4 regions of the Synechococcus sp. A15-44 genome follow, and region 2 is predicted to be linked to each of the others. Evidence: predicted binding sites of a transcription regulator. Region 2 holds the regulator's gene; each other region holds the start of a gene.

Region 1 (4,625 bases), 330 kb from region 2:
AACGACTCGACATCCCCGCCGGCACCGCCATCCGCTTCGAACCCGGCGACAGCCGCGACGTGAACCTGATTCCCTTCGCCGGGGCGCGACGCGTCATCGGCTTCAACGGCCAGATCAACGGACCCCTCGACGCCTGACCCATGCCCTACCGCATCTCCCGCCAGGCCTACGCCGATACCTACGGACCCACTACCGGCGACAGAGTTCGCCTGGCCGACACCGATCTGATCCTGGAAGTCGAAAAGGACTACACCGTCTACGGCGATGAGGTGAAGTTCGGCGGCGGCAAGGTGATCCGCGACGGCATGGGCCAGTCCCAGACATCCCGAGCCGAGGGCGCCGTCGACACGGTGATCACCAATGCCCTGATCCTCGACTGGTGGGGCATCGTGAAAGCGGATGTCGGCCTCAAGGACGGCCGGATCGTGGGCATCGGCAAAGCCGGCAACCCCGACACCCAGGAAGGGGTGACGATTGTGGTTGGCCCCGGCACGGAAGCCATCGCCGGGGAGGGCCACATCCTCACGGCCGGTGGCATCGACACCCACATCCACTTCATCTGCCCCCAGCAGATCGAAACGGCCCTGGCCAGCGGCGTCACCACCCTGATGGGCGGCGGCACCGGACCGGCCACCGGCACCAACGCCACCACCTGCACCCCCGGCGCCTTCCACATCGCGCGGATGCTCCAGGCCGCCGAAGGCCTGCCGGTGAACCTGGGCTTTTTCGGCAAGGGCAACGCCAGCACCCCGGAAGCCCTGGAAGAACAGGTGCGCGCCGGCGCCTGCGGCCTGAAGCTGCACGAAGACTGGGGCACCACACCCGCCACCATCGATGCCTGCCTGTCGGTGGCCGATCGGATGGATGTGCAGGTGTGCATCCACACCGACACCCTGAACGAAGCCGGCTTCGTGGAGGACACGATCGCTGCGATCAAAGGGCGCACCATCCACACCTTCCACACCGAAGGCGCCGGCGGCGGCCATGCCCCAGACATCATCAAGATCTGCGGCGAGGCCAACGTGCTGCCCAGCAGCACCAATCCCACCCGGCCCTACACCCGCAACACGCTCGAGGAGCACCTCGACATGCTGATGGTGTGCCACCACCTCGACCCGAAGATCCCCGAGGACGTGGCCTTCGCCGAATCACGGATACGGCGCGAAACCATCGCCGCCGAAGACATCCTTCACGACCTCGGCGCCTTCTCGATCATCGCCAGCGACTCCCAGGCCATGGGCCGCGTGGGCGAGGTGATCACCCGCACCTTCCAGACCGCCCACAAGATGAAGGTGCAGCGCGGTGCATTGCCGGAAGACTCCGCTCGCAACGACAACCACCGCCTCAAGCGCTACATCGCCAAGGTGACGATCAACCCAGCGTTGGCCCACGGCATCAGCAGCGACGTGGGGTCGATCGAAACCGGCAAGCTCGCCGATCTCGTGCTATGGAAGCCGGGCTTCTTCGGCATTCGCCCGGAACTGGTGGTGAAGGGCGGTTCGATCGTCTGGGCCCAAATGGGCGACGCCAACGCCTCGATTCCCACCCCTGGCCCGGTGCACGGCCGACCGATGTTCGGCGCCTTCGGCAAAGCCCTCGCCCCCAGCTGTCTCACCTTCGTGAGCGAAGCGGCGATGGATGCCGACATCCAACGCCAGCTCGGCTTGGAGCGCACCTGCATGGCGGTGAAGGAGACCCGCAGCGTGGGCAAGAGCTCCCTCAAGCTGAATTCAGCGCTGCCCAAGGTGAGTGTGGACCCGCAGACCTATGAGGTGTTCGCCGACGGTGAACTGCTCACCTGTGAGCCCGCCGAGGTGCTGCCCCTCGCCCAGCGCTATTTGCTGCTTTGAGCCCCACGCTGCTGGTGGTCCAACACGTGGACCACGAAGACGCCGCACTGGTGGGAGAACTGGCGCGGCAGCGGGGCCTGACACTCAAGATCCTGAGGCCCGACCGGGGCGACCCACTGCCGGACCCCAGGGCGTGTGCCAACAGCATCGCCCTTGTGCTCGGTGGTCCGATGAGCGTGAACGATCGCAACCAACCGGGCATGGACTGGTTGCGTCAGGAACTGGACTGGCTGAGGGGCTGGCACCAGCAACGCCGACCGGTGCTGGGCATCTGCCTGGGGGCACAGCTCCTGGCTGTGGCTGCAGGGGGCAGCGTGCAACCGCTGCAGGTGGGAGCACCACCACAGCAGCTGAAGGAATTGGGCCTCGGCGCGATCCACTGGGTCGCGGATCCAAGCGATGAGGCTTTGCTCAAAGGGCAACCAAGCAGCAGCCTGGTGCTGCACTGGCATGGCGATCGGATCCACCTCCCGGCTGATGCAACCCTGCTGGGTTCTTCACTGCACTGCGCCGAACAGGTGTTTCGGATCGGAGCCCACGCCATTGGCCTGCAATGCCACCTCGAGATCGACGGCGATGCGCTGGAACGCTGGATCGCCAACGACCACGACTACGTGGTGAACGCCCTTGGAGCTGAAGGGCCCGATCGCCTGCGCTGGGACTGGCGCAGGCTGGGCACAACGCTCCAAGAACAAGGCCGAAACTTCTTCAATGCTGTGCTCAATCAACTGATTGAGATCAGCCAGACCCACTAATTCCTACGGACAAAAATAAACAAAACCAAAAACTTTTCTGAAGAGGTATCACCCTGAACACCACTTCGGGATTTGCAGGAGCTTGAATACTTCTGTAGCAACAGCTACCGATCGTTCACTTCGCATCGCGCGAAGCGCAGTTCGCCTCAGGCCATGGAACGGGGACCTGAGCTTGCTTCGAGGACCATCCAATGACCACCCTTCTCTATCGCGGGCATCAGTACCAGCAAAGCAACGCCACCGAGGGCAATCCTGGCGTTCAGCTTGTGTACCGCCGCAACGTGTACCAAGCCCGCCAGATCAACAACCACCGCACTCCGGTGCAGCTGATTTACCGGGGCGTGCGCTACACGCGCTAGGCCAACTTCTCGATCCGTAGCAACTCGAACATTCCAATCCTGAGGATTGAGGCGTAATAGATCCAGCTTCAGCAACGACGTTGGATCTCATCACTACTCGCCTCGACCAAGGTCTCGTGCAGGTGAATCCCTCCAGCGTGCACGGTGTGTTCTGGCTGCAAACGCACTTTCCAGCTCAAGACTGGGATGCCCTGCTGTCGGGACAAGCCGCTTTCGGCATGGATTGCATCGACGATCTGATCAGTGATGCCCGCGAAGCTGGATTGAATGTGGAGTGGGAAGCTTCCGTCCCCAGCTGAACCCCCTGGAATTAAAAAAGCCCTGCAACACAGTCGTGTGCAGGGCTTTTTTAATGGCGTGAATGACGGTGAATGCTCAAGCCACCAAGCGGTTGAGCATCGGCAACTCCGACAGTTCATCCCTCCACTCCTGGGCCCAGAGGGCCTGACTGCGCTCATACACCTCCATCAACTGCTCCACGGCGCGCTCGTGAAAATCAACGCGAAGATCCAACAGCGGAAAAGCCGCTTCACCGCTCACCTGCACCGCCGCTGACGTGCAGAAGGGAGAACGATGGTCACCGCCGGCCGCTTCCCCAGCCTGCAGAGCCATCATCAGGCGGCGACCCAGTTTCAAGCTGGGGTCGCTGGTGAGAAAGGCCTGCTCCATGGCTGCCAACACCCCTTCATCCACCAAGCAATTGCCGGCAACAGACAGATCACGCTGATGGCGATGACCTGCCCAAGGGCCGCAATCCTGTCCCGTCCAACAGGCCGTGCGACCGTCCAGATCAATCAGGTGAAACTGACGCCGGTCACGGTGCTGATCATCCGCCAGCAAGCTGGCCAGAACGCTCTCGGCATCCGAACTCTGCTCCAGGCGCTCAAGACCACAAATCCCCAGATACGGATTGGTGTGGGCCTGGGTGGCGACGGCACCAACCCCGGCGCGGATGTGGGGCACGGTGGATCCAACAGCCAGATGACAGGTGGCAACGGCCACGCCAAAGCGACCGTTGCTGGGGTCCCGAGCCAGGATTGAAAAGGTCACGGCAGCTGACGGTCGAGCCGCTGCAAGGTTTCCAGCAGCACCGCAGTTCCCGCCCAGCACTGCTCATCGCTGGTGAACTCTGCAGCGGAATGACTCAGACCACCCCGACTGGGCACAAAAATCATGCCCATCGGCCAACGGCGGCCGACCTCCTGCGCATCGTGACTGGCTCGGCTGGGGAGATGGCTGTGGGACAGGCCGAGATCGGCCGCGGCCTCCGCAATCGTGGCCATCACCACGACATCAGCAGGGGTGGGATCAACACTGAACTGGGGATCCACCGCAATTGGGCAGCCCGTTTCAGCACCGATGCGTTCCAGCTGCTGCATCAACTCCTCCACCAACTGATCGAGCACGGTCGGATCCACATCCCTGAGGTCAACGGTCAGAGTGACAGCGCCGGGAACAACATTGGCGGCATTGGGCCAAACCTCCAGTCGACCCACCGTCGCCACCGGATCCCCTGGATGGCGGGAGGCCATGGCCTCGACGGCAAGAACAATGCGTGAAGCCGCCACAAGAGCGTCCTGTCGCAGCTCCATCGGTGTGGTGCCGGCGTGGTTGGCCTGGCCCTGCACGTTGATGCTGAAGCGACGCTGACCCACAACACC
Region 2 (4,625 bases):
CTGGGGCCAGCACATGCCCTTCGCGCACGAGGCCGAGCTGAAGATCGGCCAGCACAAGACCACATTTGCAGCGGCCTGGATCGAGGACGGCCACCCGTTTCATGGGGAGGCCTGAATGGTGACGACGACAGGATCGGCACTGTCGCTGACCCCTGCGGAAATCACGTCCAAGACCACGCTTTGGCTGGGTCCTTCCATCAGGGTCTGGGCCAGTTGGGAGAGGGCTGATCCATCGAACTGAAGGCCTTCGGTCAGGGATCCCCGCCGCTGCACTTCGGCATAGGCCGAGGCCAGGAGAAGGTTCAATCGTGTGCGAATGCCCTCTGGAGTGCGTTCATCCGGTTGCAGTGTGGTGGTGGCCAGCACGTCTCCGCGTTGGGTCACCGGCCGGTTCGGACGCACCTCGGGGAAGGCGTACACCGCTGTTTCACCTCGCAGCACATTGGTGGCTGAGCGCAGCGAGATCACCCAGGTCTCCGGTTTGCGGATGATGCTTTGCAGGCGTTCCACATCGCTGCGCGGAACGCGGATCAACTGCCGTTCGGGTGCTTCGCCAGGTCGCACTTTTCCGTAGGCGTTGAGATTGGCCTCCTGCAACAGCCTGTCGACAGCCTGTTTGGCCTGGTCCGGAGCATCGAGTCGAACCGTTGCTCTTGCCAAGGTCTGTCCGCTGCTGATCACCACCGATCCACGCCGCAAGGCGACCAGATTGCGTTCCAGTTGTTTGAGTTCCTGCTCACCGGCTCGGATGCGGCTGCGAACGCTGTTGAGTTCGGCTTCCGTGCGCTGGATGTCCGCATCGCGGGAGGCGATGTCCTGGCTGAGGCGTTCACGTTCGGCTTCGAGTTGGGCCAGCTCCTTCTGAAGAGGAGCCAGTTCGAGGCGCAGGGTGTTGGCCCGTTGCTGTGATTGCTCGAGCTCAATGGCGATCCGTTTGGTTTCCGTTTGGGTCTTGTCCCGTTCCCGCTCGGCTGCCTTTAGCTGCTGACGGCTGTCTTGGAGTTTCTCCTGCAGGGCATCCAGTTCAAACAGGCCCACCCGCAACTGCCGGCTCACCAGAAGCATCAGGCCAAGTGAGAGTGCGCTGATCAGGCTGCCGGTCAACACCGTGATCAAAACGGCGGTGCGCCGTGGGCGCATGCTGAACAAACTCAGTCGCGCTTTGCCGACGCGGCTGCCCAAGCGGTCGCCCAGGGTCGATAGCACGCCCCCGAGCACCAACAGAACCAGAATCAGTGCCCAGCCGCTCATCGCTGCACAAGTCGGGCGATGGCAGGCCTAGCTGAAGCGTTTGGCCAGCGCGATCGGATCCAGAACGGTGATTTTCTTGCGGTCAATCTGAACCAGACCGGATTGACGCAAGTCTCCCAGCAGACGCGTGATTGTGACGCGTGTTGAGCCAATTGCTTCAGCGATGGCCTGATGGGACAGGCGCAGGTCGATGGTGATGCCTAGCTCATCTGCCACGCCGAAGTCCCTGCAAAGCACCAGCAGGAAGCTCACCAGTCGGGATGACATGTCCCGATGGGTGAGGGTTTCAATCATCGTCTCGGTCTGCAGAATCCGGCTGGAGAGACCCTGAAGCAAGCGCAGGCCAACGCTGGTGTTTGCTTCGATGGCGGCCTTGACGGAGGTCGCTGGTGCCGTCACCATTTCGACCCGGGTGAAGGCCACAGCGTGATAAAAGCGGTCGGACCGTTGGCCTGTCAGCAGTGACAGCACCCCGAAGAGGCTGTTCTCGCGGAGCAGGGCCACGGTGATCTCTTCTCCCGATTCGTAGACGCGGGACAGACGAACGGCTCCCCGGCGGATCAGATACACCCGTTCTGCGGGATCTCCAGGGAAAAAGATGGTCTTGTTGCGATCCACCAGATCACTGCTAGCGCCATCGAGATCCCGGATGATCTCCAGCAGAGAACGGTTGGCGGGCTCTGCGCTGGGAGCTGGAGCCACCATCTGCGGGGCGTATCGGCTGAAACCTCGGCTACTGGTCATGACAACCCCCTGGTGTGGCGAAGTTACGGAGCCGGCGGTGGCCGCCATGTAGCGGTTATTACTTAACGCTGCTGTGCTCGTTGAAGGCCTGGCGTTGCGCCTGCATCAGGGAGCTCAATCCCGGCTCTGCTAAATCCAGCAGCTCATTGAGTTGGCTGCGACTGAAGGGCGCACCCTCCGCCGTTCCCTGGATTTCCAGCAGACGGCCATCGCCGGACTGCACAACGTTCAGGTCCACCTCGGCTCGGCTGTCTTCGCTGTAGTCCAGATCCAGCAAGACCTGGCCATCAACCAAGCCCACGGATACAGCCGCCACCTGATCGATCAGGGGCGATTGCTCCAGCACTCCCTGGTCCACCAGGGATCGGCAGGCTTGGTCCAGGGCAAGCCAAGCCCCGGTGATCGAGGCCGTCCGGGTGCCGGCGTCCGCTTGGATCACGTCGCAGTCGATCAGCAAGGTGCGCTCCCCTAGACGCTCCATGTCGATCACGGCGCGCAGGCTTCGGCCGATCAGCCGCTGAATTTCCTGGGTGCGACCCGAGAGTTTCATCAGCTCCCGTGATTGCCGCTGTGGGGTGGATCCGGGCAGCAACCGGTATTCGGCGCTGAGCCATCCCAATCCTTCTCCCTTGCGCCAGCGGGGAACCTTGTCCTCCAAGCAAACGCTGCAGAGAACAGCGGTTCGGCCGGTGTGAACCACAAGGGAGCTCAAGGCAAACCTCATGGGATTCCAGGTCACCGAGAACGGTCGCAACTGCTGCGGGCGACGGCCATCAGTGCGTTGTTCAGGGGATTGGCTCATCGGTGGTGTGCAGTTCGTCAAGCCTCGCAGGCGGTTGGTTCTCGCCCTGTCCAAACACCATGGGTGGTGTCAATCCCCTTGTGGAATGTGATCTCGCCGCTACATTCAAGGTCTTGCCGGGGTCGCCCGGACAGATGCTTCCGTGATGACCACAAGCCTCGCCGACCCCCAATCCTTCCAAAATTCCCTGGATCGGGATCAGCAGGCCTTGCAACGGGCGGGCCTGAGGCCCTTGCCTGCCGTTTCTGATCCGCCACCCCTGCATCTGGTGGCTCCCGAAGGGCAGCTGCAGGTGCATACGGCGCCTTATCGAGGCAGTTTCGCCAGTGTTCTCAGCCAGGCCATGCGAGCTGCCGGCTTGGGCAGTCGTGTTCTGATCAGTCAGTTCCTCAAAGGGGGCGTGCAGCAGGGATCGGCCGGCCGGGTGAAGCTCTGCGGAGGCCTCGTCTGGCTGCGGCCGGAAGTGCCCCTCTGCCTCTCCTCGCCGGGGCATCCCGGTGGTGCGGAGGCGGTGGCTGAGGTTTGGTCCATCTGCCGTCAGCATCTGATCCAGGGAGATCTCGACCAGCTGGTGTTGGATGAACTCGGCCTTGCCGTGGCCTTCGGATACCTGGATGAGGCGGACGTGATTGCAGCTCTTGAGCAGCGGCCCGCTTCGATGGATGTGATCATCACTGGACCTACAATCCCCGCCGGTGTGGTGGAGATGGCAGATCAAGTCACGGAGTTGCGCCGAGGTTTCTAATGCTCAAGTGCGATCGCTGGATCACTCAACAGGCCGGGCAGGGAATGATCGAGCCATTCCAGAGCGGTTTGGTCCGTCACCTGGAGCCGGAGCAGAAGCTGCGGCCAGTGCTGAGTTTTGGTTGCTCCTCCTACGGCTACGACCTACGCCTTTCCTCCCAGGAATTTCTGATCTTCCGGCATGTTCCAGGCACGGTGATGAACCCCAAGCGGTTCAACCCGGCCAACCTCGAACCCACTCCCCTTCATGAGGATGAAGACGGGCGATATTTCATTCTCCCGGCCCATTCCTATGGCCTCGGTGTGGCCCTGGAGAAGTTGCGGGTTCCCCCCAACATCACCGTGATCTGTTTGGGCAAGAGCACCTATGCCCGCCTTGGAATCATCGTGAACACCACCCCGGCAGAAGCGAGCTGGGAGGGTCACCTCACCCTTGAATTCAGCAACAGCTCGGGTGCTGACTGCCGCATCTATGCCGATGAGGGCATCTGTCAGCTGCTGTTTTTTGAGGGTGATCCCTGCTCGACCACCTACAGCGATCGACAAGGCAAGTACCAGCACCAACCGGAACGGGTGACGCTGGCCAAGGTCTAGTGCTCTCTGGTTAGGGGGCCAAACGCGCCCGGTGCAGCCTGCTTTTTTCGTACCAGGCTGCAAATTCAGGGGTCCACTCCACCATGTGGGGCCACATCAGATCACAGAGCTGGCGGATCTCCAGCTGGGCATCGAGCTTGGCTCGCAGATCCATGAAGTGCAGGAACGCCCGCAGGCTGAAGCTCACCACAAAATGCTGGCGGTAGTCGAAAGGGAGGATGCCGCGGGCGTGCTCCTCGGCGAAGCCCGCCCTGAGCAGATCCCTGTAGCGCTCGGCGGCGCTCCGGCAGAGATCAAGATCCTGTTGGCGTAGTGCTTCGGTGTAGGCGTATTTCTTGCCCTGCCGATCGCTGTACTCGCCGATGGGCCGCAGATAGAACACCTCTTCCAGGTCCAGGGCTCCATCCGCTGCACGGCAGATGCGTTCACCGGTGTAACGCATCGACTGCACATCGAAGCTCACCCCAACCCGGTGGGTGCGGGCCTGCTG
Region 3 (4,625 bases), 320 kb from region 2:
TGGAACAGCACCGGGTGGCATTCGGCCGTGTTGGTGCCGATTAGAAACGCCACTGTGCAGTGGTCGAGGTCCTCATAGCTGCAGGGGGGACCATCGGAGCCCAGGCTGCGGGTGTAGCCCGCCACCGCTGAGCTCATGCACAGCCGTGAGTTGGCGTCGAAATTGTTGGTGCCCAGGGCGCCTTTGAGCAGCTTCTGGGCGAGGTAGTAATCCTCGGTGTGGAATTGACCGGAGCCGTACATGGCGATGCCATCGGCGTTGCCGCGCCGGGCCACGCTCGCCTGGATCTGGCCGGTGATTTTGTTGAGAGCGTGGTCCCAGCTGATCGGCGCGAAGTCGTCCTCAAGGGTCTGGCGGAACAGGGGTTGGCGCAGGCGGCCTGGGGCCAGGGTTTCGCCGACGGTGGCGCCCTTGATGCAGACCTGGCCAAGGCTTGAGGGGTGTTCGCGGTCGCCGCGGGCGGTCCACATCGGGTTGCCCTCGGCATCCCGTTTCACGGCCTCACCCTTCACGGCAGGAGGCAAGAGCTCCAGGCCACAACCCACGCCGCAGTAGGGGCACTGGCTGCGCACGCTGCGGGGTGAGTTGGTCATGCAGGAACCAAAAAAAGAACAAAACCCGGAGCCGAAGCTCCGGGTCGTTGTGCAGCGACAGGGTGCTGCGGAGGGAGATGGATCAGGCGGTTTCGCCTTCGTGCAGGTCTGCGAAGGACCCCTTGGGCTCCTTCAGGAAGAAGAAGCAGAAGAAGGCCACGATCAGACCGGCCACACCCAGGATCTGGAAGAAGGCGCTGTTGGAAGCCGCGATCACCTCGGGGGTGGGTTCGCCGCCGCCGCCCATCCACATCGGGAGGAGGCTGAAGATGGTCAGGTAGGTCACAGCACCAACGTTGCCGTAGGCACCCACCAGGCCGGCCACCTGACCGGTGACGCGACGCTTGACCAGGGGCACCAGCGCGAAGGTGGCGCCTTCACCGGACTGCACGAAGAACGAAGCGAGCATGGTGATCACCACGGCAACGGCAATGCCGGTGGTGCCGGTGAAGGTGCCGGGCTTGATCATGCTCATCACCAGGTAGCCCACGCCGAGACCGGCAGTGAGGAAGCCCATGGTGTTCTTGCGGCTGCCGACGCGGTCGGAGATCAGACCGCCAGCAGGGCGGGCGACCAGGTTCACGAAAGCGAAGCAGGACGCCAGGATTCCGGCGGTGGCCTTCGGCAGATCGAAAGTGGTTTCAAAGAAGGTGGGCAGCATCGAAACCACGGCCAGTTCGGAGCCGAAGTTCACGATGTAGGTGAGCTCGAGGATCGCCACCTGGCGGAACTCGTAGCGGTCTTCCTTGGGATAAACCTTGTTGCCGAGGATCAGGTCGCGGTTGGTGCGAATGATTCCCCAGGTCTGGAAGGCAAACCAGACGGCAACGGCACCGAGGGCCAGGGGGTAGGTGCTTGCGGTGAGGAAGCCCACCTTGGAAAGGCGCCAGCAGAGCACGCAGAGGATGGCTGCGAAGGGCACGTTCATGCCCAGCAGACCCCAGAAGTCGCGCATGGAGGTGACTTCCAGGCCTGCCGTCTTGGCAGGGCGCTGATACGTCTTGCCGGGGGGTGTGTCGGTGACGTTGAAGAAGTAGAAGAGGCCGTAGACGGCGGAGACGATGCCGGTCAGAGCGATGGCACCGCGCCAGTTCAGAACAGCGCCGGTGGGCAGTTCGAAGCCGCCGGAGAAGGAGAGGAAGCCAGCGAGGGCCACCATGGTGAGGGCGGAGAAGGCGGAGCCGAAGTTGCCCCAGCCGCCGTAAATGCCTTCAGCCAGGCCGATTTCCTTGGGCGGGAACCACTCGGCCACCATGCGGATACCGATCACGAAGCCGGCGCCAACGATGGAGAGCAGCAGACGGGCCACCACGAGCTGGTTGAAGTCCTGAGCGGACGCAAACAGCAGGCAGGGAATCGCCGAGAACACCAGGATCGAGGAGTAGGTGATCCGGGGTCCGAATTTGTCCAGGAGCATGCCGATCAGCACGCGCGCCGGAATGGTGAGGGCCACGTTGCAGATGGCCACGGTGCGGATCTGACCAACGGTCAGACCCAGGTCCGCTTTCACGGTGGTGGCCAGAGGGGCCAGGTTGAACCAGACCACGAAGGTCAGGAAGAAGGCGATCCAGGTCAGGTGAAGGGTTCGGTACCTGCCCTGGAACGACCAAAGGTCGCCAAGCATTGAGGAGAAGAAATGGAACCTCGGGCTTCAAAAGGAAAGGTGCCCGGGGATGGCAAAACGGTCGAAAAGAGAGTCCGTTTGACCCGCGCAGTCAATCAATTCGCCGACCCCTTGTTTGGTCAGATTGGTTACCGATTTGTGTTTTTGTGTTGCCAAGCAAACATCAACGGGGCTGATTAATCGGATCAGGTGATCTTGTGCTGCAGCAATTTAGTAGCGGTTGCAACTTTTGTGGGTTGTGGGACTTCGCTGGTCCAGATTGTTGGTCGGCGATGTGAATCAAGGCTTGCGGGTTTGTGTGCTCAGTGGCGGAAGCAGCCGTCGCATGGGGCGTGACAAGGCCCTCTTGCCGCATCCCTCCGGTGGTGTCTGGCTCACGGCCCTGGTTGACCAGCTGTTGCCCCTCGGTTATCCGGTGCAGGTGTTGAGTCGTCATGCCGCCCACGCAGAGCTGCTGACCCACCGGCCCGGATGTTCCGTGGTGTTGGAGCCCCCTCCCTGGAATGGCCCCCTGAAGGCGCTGGCCCGGCTGTTGCCGTCTCGGCCTGGGGAGGCCTTGTTGGTGCTGCCGGTGGACATGCCCCGCTTGCGCACCGCCGTTGTCCAGCAGCTCATCGCAGCCTGGAATCGTGCCCCCGATCAAGCAGCGGTGGCCCATGACGGGCAACGGCTGCAGCCGCTACTGGCGGTGATCCCCTCCGGTTCACCCTTTCGCTCCTGCCTTGACCAGCAACTGCAATGCGGAGAGCTGCGATGGATGGACTGGTTGACCTGCGTTCCCCATCAGACGGTGCTCTTGCCTGCAGAAGCTTTGCTAAATGCCAACTGCCCTGCAGATCTGGCAGCGTTGGAGGGATGAGCACGTCGTTGCCGCTCGCAGATCGTCTCCACCGGCCCATCGGGGTGCTGCGGTTGTCGCTCACGGCCCGTTGCAATCTCTCCTGTCCGTACTGCTGTCCGGATGTGGAGGAGCCCCCGGGCCTGCTCACGCTTGAGCAGCAGCTGCGCGTGATTCGTGTGGCTGCGCGCCTGGGGGTACAGACGCTGCGGCTCACCGGTGGAGAGCCGTTGTTGAGCCGTCGCTTGTTGCCGTTGCTGGAGGCGGTGGCGCAGGCCCGGCGGGATTGTTCGGATCCGATGGCCGGTTTGCAGAACGTGGCGCTCACCAGCAATGGGGTGCTGTTGTCGGAACCGATGGCTCGCGCGTTGCGTGCCGCAGGGCTGGATCGCATCACCATCAGCCTGGATGCGGCGGAAGGGGAGGCAGCGGCGCGCATGGCTGGTCTCCAGGGTGGCGCCGTGGCTGGGGACCGCTTGGTGCGCCAGGTGCAGAACGGCATCGCCGCGGCCCGTGCCGCTGGTTTTAATCCCTCATGCGGCGAGCTCAAGCTCAATGCCGTGATCCAACGGGGGATCAATGACGATCAGCTGTTGCCCTTGGCCGGTTTGGCCCGGCAGCTGGGGGTGGAGCTGCGTTTGATCGAGTTCATGGATGTGGGCAACCGCAACCAGTGGTCGCTGGAGCAGGTGCTACCGGCGGCTCAGATGGTGGAGCGCATTAATGCCCGTTGGCCCCTCGAACCTCTAGGTCGCCCGCGGGGCGGGACGGCCGGGCGTTGGCGTTATGGCGATGGCGCCGGATCCATCGGTGTGATCGCCTCCATCACCGAGCCGTTCTGCGGGGATTGCAACCGATTGCGCGTCACTGCCGATGGACAGGCGTTCACCTGTTTGTTCTCCGCGGAAGGCACGGATCTCAAGCCTGCGCTGGCGTCGGAGCCTCGCCTCGAGCAGGCCATGCGCCAGCTTTGGCAGCGGCGTCAAGACCGCTACAGCGAGGAGCGTGATCCAGCGGCGGCTGCGTCAACCCATGCGGAAATGGCGTATCTGGGGGGCTGAACCGTCGTGATCGTCACCGTTTTTGCGTGATGCTCTCGGTACAACGGGGCAGCTGAAGGATCCAAGAAGATCCATCCACATGTTTGAACTGCTGGCCTACGAGCGCTTCCGCGACACCCCGTCGGTTCGTTTTTTTGACGTCACCGTGAACACCTCGAATGCGCGCGACCTGGTGATTCACAGCGGCCCTGCGGTCTCGCCTCCCAATGATCCGGAGAGCGGAGCCTGGCAGTTCTATCTGCATCCCCATCAGGAAGACAATCTGCTGGCGGCCAGTGGCGGCAGAACCTTCTTCTTGGTGAACCTGGCCTGGGAGCAGCCGTTTCACATTGTTCGGCTCGAAAGCGGTGGTGACATCCTTCGCATCCCTCCTGGCACCTTCCATCGTTCGATCTCCGATCCCGATGGTTCCGTCGTTCTGAACCAGGCGGTTCGTGAAGAAGGCGCTTCTCTGGTGCATGAATTTCGAGTCTACAACAGCGCCGAAATTCCGGCTTTGATGGCGGCCA
Region 4 (4,625 bases), 880 kb from region 2:
TGGACGCGGTCAGCGGGGGCGGATCGAGATGGGCGAGAGCACCGGGATGGGACGGCTGATACGCCCCATCCATCACCTGCTGAAGATCACTGAGCAGCGATTCAACGCTGGCCCCATCAAGCCCTGGTGCCACGTCAGGCAAGGGCCGCATGACAGGGACCGGGCTTGATCGATCAGCGGAGCCGATCCAACGGCAGAGCAGATCCGAACTGCGATGCAGGAAGTTCCTCAGCACCGGGTCTTCGGCCGAGGGGATGGCGAACGGAGCAAGCCGATCCGGTGGGTGCTGAGACTCGGAACAGGCTTGCAACGGAGACCCGTGAACTGCACCGATCTTCGCGTCTCGTGGGATGGTGCTCAAAGGACAACGTGGAACAGCAGTGGATCAGCGGGATGAGTTCACTCGCTGGATGGATGTTCTGCTCCAGCGCGCGGAGGAAGCTGGAGCGGAAGGAGAAGTTCCGGTGGCCGCAGTGATCCTGGATGGACAGGGCCGAGCCATCGGCCATGGGCGGAACCGGCGCCAGAACGACAGGGATCCCCTCGGGCATGCCGAACTGGTGGCCTTGCAACAGGCAGCGATCGTTCAGAACGACTGGAGATTCAACAACTGCACCCTGATCGTGACCCTCGAACCCTGCCCCATGTGTGCGGGGGCCTTGGTGCAGGCCCGCATGGGAAGAGTGGTGTTTGCGGCGTCAGATCCCAAGCGCGGTGGCCTGGGGGGAAGCCTTGACCTCTCCACCCATGCCAGTGCCCATCACCACATGAAGGTGATTCAGGGCGTGCGCGAGCCTGAGGCGAGGGAGAAGCTGGAACGCTGGTTCAAGCAGCGGCGGCAACGGAACCGCTGAAGCGAGGCAGCTCTGTCTCAAACAGGTTGAGCAGACGGTTCACGTTTTCAGGGGTGGAGTTGTAACCCATCAGGCCGATGCGCCAGATTTTGCCGGCAAGGCTGCCGAGTCCACCACCTACTTCAATGCCGTGGTTGTTGAGCAGGTGCTGACTGAAAGCCTTGCCATCCACACCGTCAGGAATCCGAACCGTGGTGAGGGTGGGAAGTCGGCGCTCGGCCGGCACATGCATCGAGAGGCCGAGACTTTCCAAGCCATTCCAGAGCATCTCTGCATTGCTGCGATGGCGTGCCCAGGCCTGGTCGAGTCCTTCTTCAGCCAGGAGACGCAGGGCCTCACGCATGCCGAAGTTCATGTTGACCGGCGCGGTGTGGTGGTAGACGCGGTCGCTGCCCCAGTACTGGTTCAGCAGGGATACATCCAGGTACCAGTTGGGAACCTTGCCCTGACGCGCTGTCATCTTGGCCTCGGCGCGGGGACCCATGGTGAAGGGTCCAAGACCGGGAGGGCAGCTCAGGCCTTTCTGGCTGCAGCTGTAGGCGAGATCGACTTTCCACTCATCGATGTAGAGCGGCACACCCCCCAGAGAAGTGACGGTGTCGAGCAGAAGAAGGCAGTCATGCTTTCGGCAGAGGTCGCCGATGCCCTCCATGGGTTGACAGACACCCGTTGAGGTTTCGGCATGAACCATCGCCAAGATGGCGGGCTTGTGCTCGATCAGGGCAGCTTCCAGCTCATCGAGGGAAAACCACTCACCCCAGGGCTTCTCAATGGTTTTCACCTCAGCGCGGTAGCGGCCGGCCATGTCAGCCAGTCGCAGGCCGAAGTACCCCTTCACCGCCACCAGAACGGTGTCCCCAGGCTCGACGGTGTTGGCCAGGGTGGCCTCCATGGCAGCACTGCCGGTGCCGCTCATCGGAAGTGTGAGGCGGTTGTCGGTCTGCCAGGCGTAACGCAGCAGCTCCTGCACCTCACCCATCAAATCCACATAAAGAGGATCAAGGTGACCAATCGGAGTTCTCGACAGAGCCTTCAAAACCGTTGGATGGGCGTTGGAGGGGCCTGGTCCAAGCAGGAGGCGGTCGGGTGTGCCGATCGGTGCAAAGGCATTGCGGTGACGATCGTCAACGGGAAGGAGTGAGTTCGTCGTCGCCAAAGCCCTGATCGTTGGTTCGAAGTGTTGAGCCTACGCAGTCACGCCCCTTGGAAGGGGTGAGGGAGGCTTGATTGCAATCTGTTCAGATCTTGCGTTGAGCGTGCTGGATCAGCGCTGGCGAACATTGGTTTCACCCAGGCCCTTGGCCAGGTGATCAAACGGCTGAAGAACGGTGGCGAGCTGATCGGATGCAGCACCGTTTGCCAGAAGCATCTCGGAAACAACCTCTCCCAACAGAACGATGCTGCGGACCGTTGGGCCGGTGGGAACCCCGAGACTCTTGTAGGTGTCGTCGAGTCCGTTCAACACACGCTCATTGAGGATCGTGGAGTCACCGGCCACCAGGGCGTAGCTGGCGTAACGAAGGAAGTAATCCATGTCACGCAAGCAGGCGGCGAGCCGGCGGGTGGTGTAGGCGTTACCACCGGGCAGCAGCAGGTCGGGCTCATCCCGGAACAGGCGCTGGCTGGCCTCACGAACAATCTCAGCAGAGGAACCGTTGATCAGCTCAACGGCCTGAATTCGCAGCGCGGATTCATCCAGATACGTATTGATGCTGTCGATCGCTGGACGATCGAAGTAACGACCCAGCTGGTCGTAGCGACCGATCAGACCGCTGATTGCATCGCGCATGTCCCTGAATCTCCAGAGGATCCGCAGCGGAAGCTAACACCGTTGAGGCGGGCAGATCCTTTGGCATGCCTGCATTTCAGCCAAGTTGACAGAAACGGTTACGCAGTCGCCTTCCAGCAGCTGAAACGTACCTCTTGATACAAAATGGTGACTTGTGGCTGTATACGGTCACAACACTGCACAATTCAGTCGAGCAGTCCCTTCTTATGTCGAAATCCCCCCAGGACGTCCTGCGCCAGATCAAGGACGAAGGCATCGAACTGATCGACCTCAAATTCACCGATCTGCACGGCAAGTGGCAGCACCTGACGGTGTGCACCGATCTGCTGGAGGAAGAATCCTTCACGGAGGGCCTGGCTTTTGACGGCTCATCCATCCGCGGCTGGAAAGGCATCCAGGCCTCCGACATGGCCATGGTGCCGGACGCCAACACGGCCTGGGTGGACCCCTTCTACCGGCACAAAACCCTGAGCATGATCTGCTCGATTCAGGAGCCACGCACCGGCCAGCCCTACGAGCGCTGCCCCCGCGCCCTGGCCCAGCGGGCACTGAATCATCTGGCCAGCACCGGCCTGGCCGACATGGCCTTCTTCGGTCCTGAGCCGGAGTTCTTCCTCTTCGACGACGTCCGCTACAACTCGGCTGAAGGGGGTTCCTTCTACAGCGTCGACACGATCGAAGCGGGCTGGAACACCGGACGGATCGAAGAAGGCGGCAACCTCGCCTACAAGATCCAGGAGAAGGAGGGCTACTTCCCTGTCGCTCCCAACGACACTGCCCAGGACATCCGCTCCGAGATGCTCCTGCTGATGGGTCAGCTGGGCATTCCCACCGAGAAGCACCACCACGAGGTGGCAGGCGCTGGTCAGCACGAACTCGGCATGAAATTTGCTGAGCTGATCCAGGCCGCCGACAACGTGATGACGTACAAGTACGTTGTGCGCAACGTGGCCAAGAAGTACGGCAAGACGGCCACCTTCATGCCCAAGCCGGTCTTCAACGACAACGGCTCCGGCATGCACGTGCACCAGAGCCTCTGGAAAGGCGGTCAGCCCCTGTTCTTCGGCGAAGGCACCTACGCCAACCTCTCGCAGACGGCACGCTGGTACATCGGGGGCATCCTCAAGCACGCCCCCGCCTTCCTGGCCTTCACCAACCCCACCACCAACAGCTACAAGCGTCTGGTGCCCGGTTTCGAAGCCCCGGTGAACCTCGTCTACTCCGAGGGCAACCGCTCCGCCGCCGTGCGGATCCCGCTCACCGGCCCGAGCCCGAAGGCCAAGCGCCTCGAGTTCCGCTCCGGCGATGCCCTCGCCAACCCCTATCTGGCCTTCAGCGCCATGATGATGGCTGGTCTGGACGGCATCAAGAACCAGATCGATCCTGGCGATGGCGAAGATCGCGACCTGTTCGAACTGGCAGCTGAGGAGCTGTCCAAGATCGCTACGGTCCCCGCATCCCTCAACGGTGCCCTGGAAGCGTTGAATGCCGATCGCGGCTTCCTCACCGCCGGCGGTGTGTTCAGCGACGACTTCATCGACAACTGGATCGACCTGAAATACGAGGAGGTGCAACAGCTGCGCCAGCGGCCTCACCCCCACGAATTCACCATGTACTACGACGCTTGATCAGCGCCGGTGCATCCCACGACCCGCCTCCAAGGAGGCGGGTTTTTTTGTGGACTGCTGGCCACGCGATTGCGCGCCTCATTCGTTGGAATGGTCATGTTGTCTGAATCCGCGATGGCGTCAACGCCCCTGAGCAAGCTTGCGTACCAAACGCTTCAGCAAGGCAAAAGCATCGCGGGCCTGGCCCACAAGGAGCTGAGCACCAAGCTGATGGAGCTGTTGGCGCCGGATGCGGTGCCGAAAACGGAGCCCGTGTCCGCCGAAGTTCTTGGAGAGCTCCGGCTCGATATGAACAAACTCCAAGAACAGGACTGGCAGGACGCCGAACAGGGGATTTACCCCGAGCAGTTGCTG

What was found. Region 2 encodes NtcA, which controls nitrogen genes in cyanobacteria. Its sites were predicted from a motif close to GTANCNNNNGNTAC; they were not measured.
Region 1: the regulator NtcA is predicted to act here: its motif matches at 2,700-2,713, upstream of SynA1544_RS14200 (DUF4278 domain-containing protein).
Region 3: the regulator NtcA is predicted to act here: its motif matches at 2,431-2,444, upstream of SynA1544_RS14260 (molybdenum cofactor guanylyltransferase).
Region 4: the regulator NtcA is predicted to act here: its motif matches at 2,771-2,784, upstream of glnA (type I glutamate--ammonia ligase).

What each region holds. Positions count from the first base shown of each region.
Region 1 covers NZ_CP047938.1:2,544,227-2,548,851, forward strand. The annotation lists gene SynA1544_RS14185 (urease subunit beta) at 1-137, shown strand, start outside; gene ureC (urease subunit alpha) at 141-1,850, shown strand; gene SynA1544_RS14195 (type 1 glutamine amidotransferase) at 1,865-2,605, shown strand; gene SynA1544_RS14200 (DUF4278 domain-containing protein) at 2,797-2,964, shown strand; gene SynA1544_RS14205 (hypothetical protein) at 3,045-3,263, shown strand; gene SynA1544_RS14210 (DUF1028 domain-containing protein) at 3,340-4,014, opposite strand; gene SynA1544_RS14215 (Zn-dependent hydrolase) at 4,011-4,625, opposite strand, start outside.
Region 2 covers NZ_CP047938.1:255,322-259,946, forward strand. The annotation lists gene SynA1544_RS01305 (resolvase) at 1-103, opposite strand, end outside; gene SynA1544_RS01310 (DUF3084 domain-containing protein) at 100-1,251, opposite strand; gene ntcA (global nitrogen regulator NtcA) at 1,279-1,995, opposite strand; gene rph (ribonuclease PH) at 2,054-2,797, opposite strand; gene SynA1544_RS01325 (cob(I)yrinic acid a,c-diamide adenosyltransferase) at 2,943-3,542, shown strand; gene dcd (dCTP deaminase) at 3,542-4,135, shown strand; gene thyX (FAD-dependent thymidylate synthase) at 4,146-4,625, opposite strand, start outside.
Region 3 covers NZ_CP047938.1:2,558,218-2,562,842, reverse strand. The annotation lists gene SynA1544_RS14270 (nitrate reductase) at 1-593, opposite strand, end outside; gene SynA1544_RS14265 (NarK family nitrate/nitrite MFS transporter) at 676-2,217, opposite strand; gene SynA1544_RS14260 (molybdenum cofactor guanylyltransferase) at 2,480-3,076, shown strand; gene SynA1544_RS14255 (GTP 3',8-cyclase MoaA) at 3,073-4,116, shown strand; gene SynA1544_RS14250 (redox protein) at 4,196-4,625, shown strand, end outside.
Region 4 covers NZ_CP047938.1:1,138,853-1,143,477, reverse strand. The annotation lists gene SynA1544_RS06395 (aminotransferase class V-fold PLP-dependent enzyme) at 1-310, opposite strand, end outside; gene SynA1544_RS06390 (nucleoside deaminase) at 411-854, shown strand; gene SynA1544_RS06385 (alanine--glyoxylate aminotransferase family protein) at 826-2,010, opposite strand; gene SynA1544_RS06380 (allophycocyanin subunit beta) at 2,119-2,643, opposite strand; gene glnA (type I glutamate--ammonia ligase) at 2,850-4,271, shown strand; gene SynA1544_RS06370 (class I SAM-dependent methyltransferase) at 4,386-4,625, shown strand, end outside.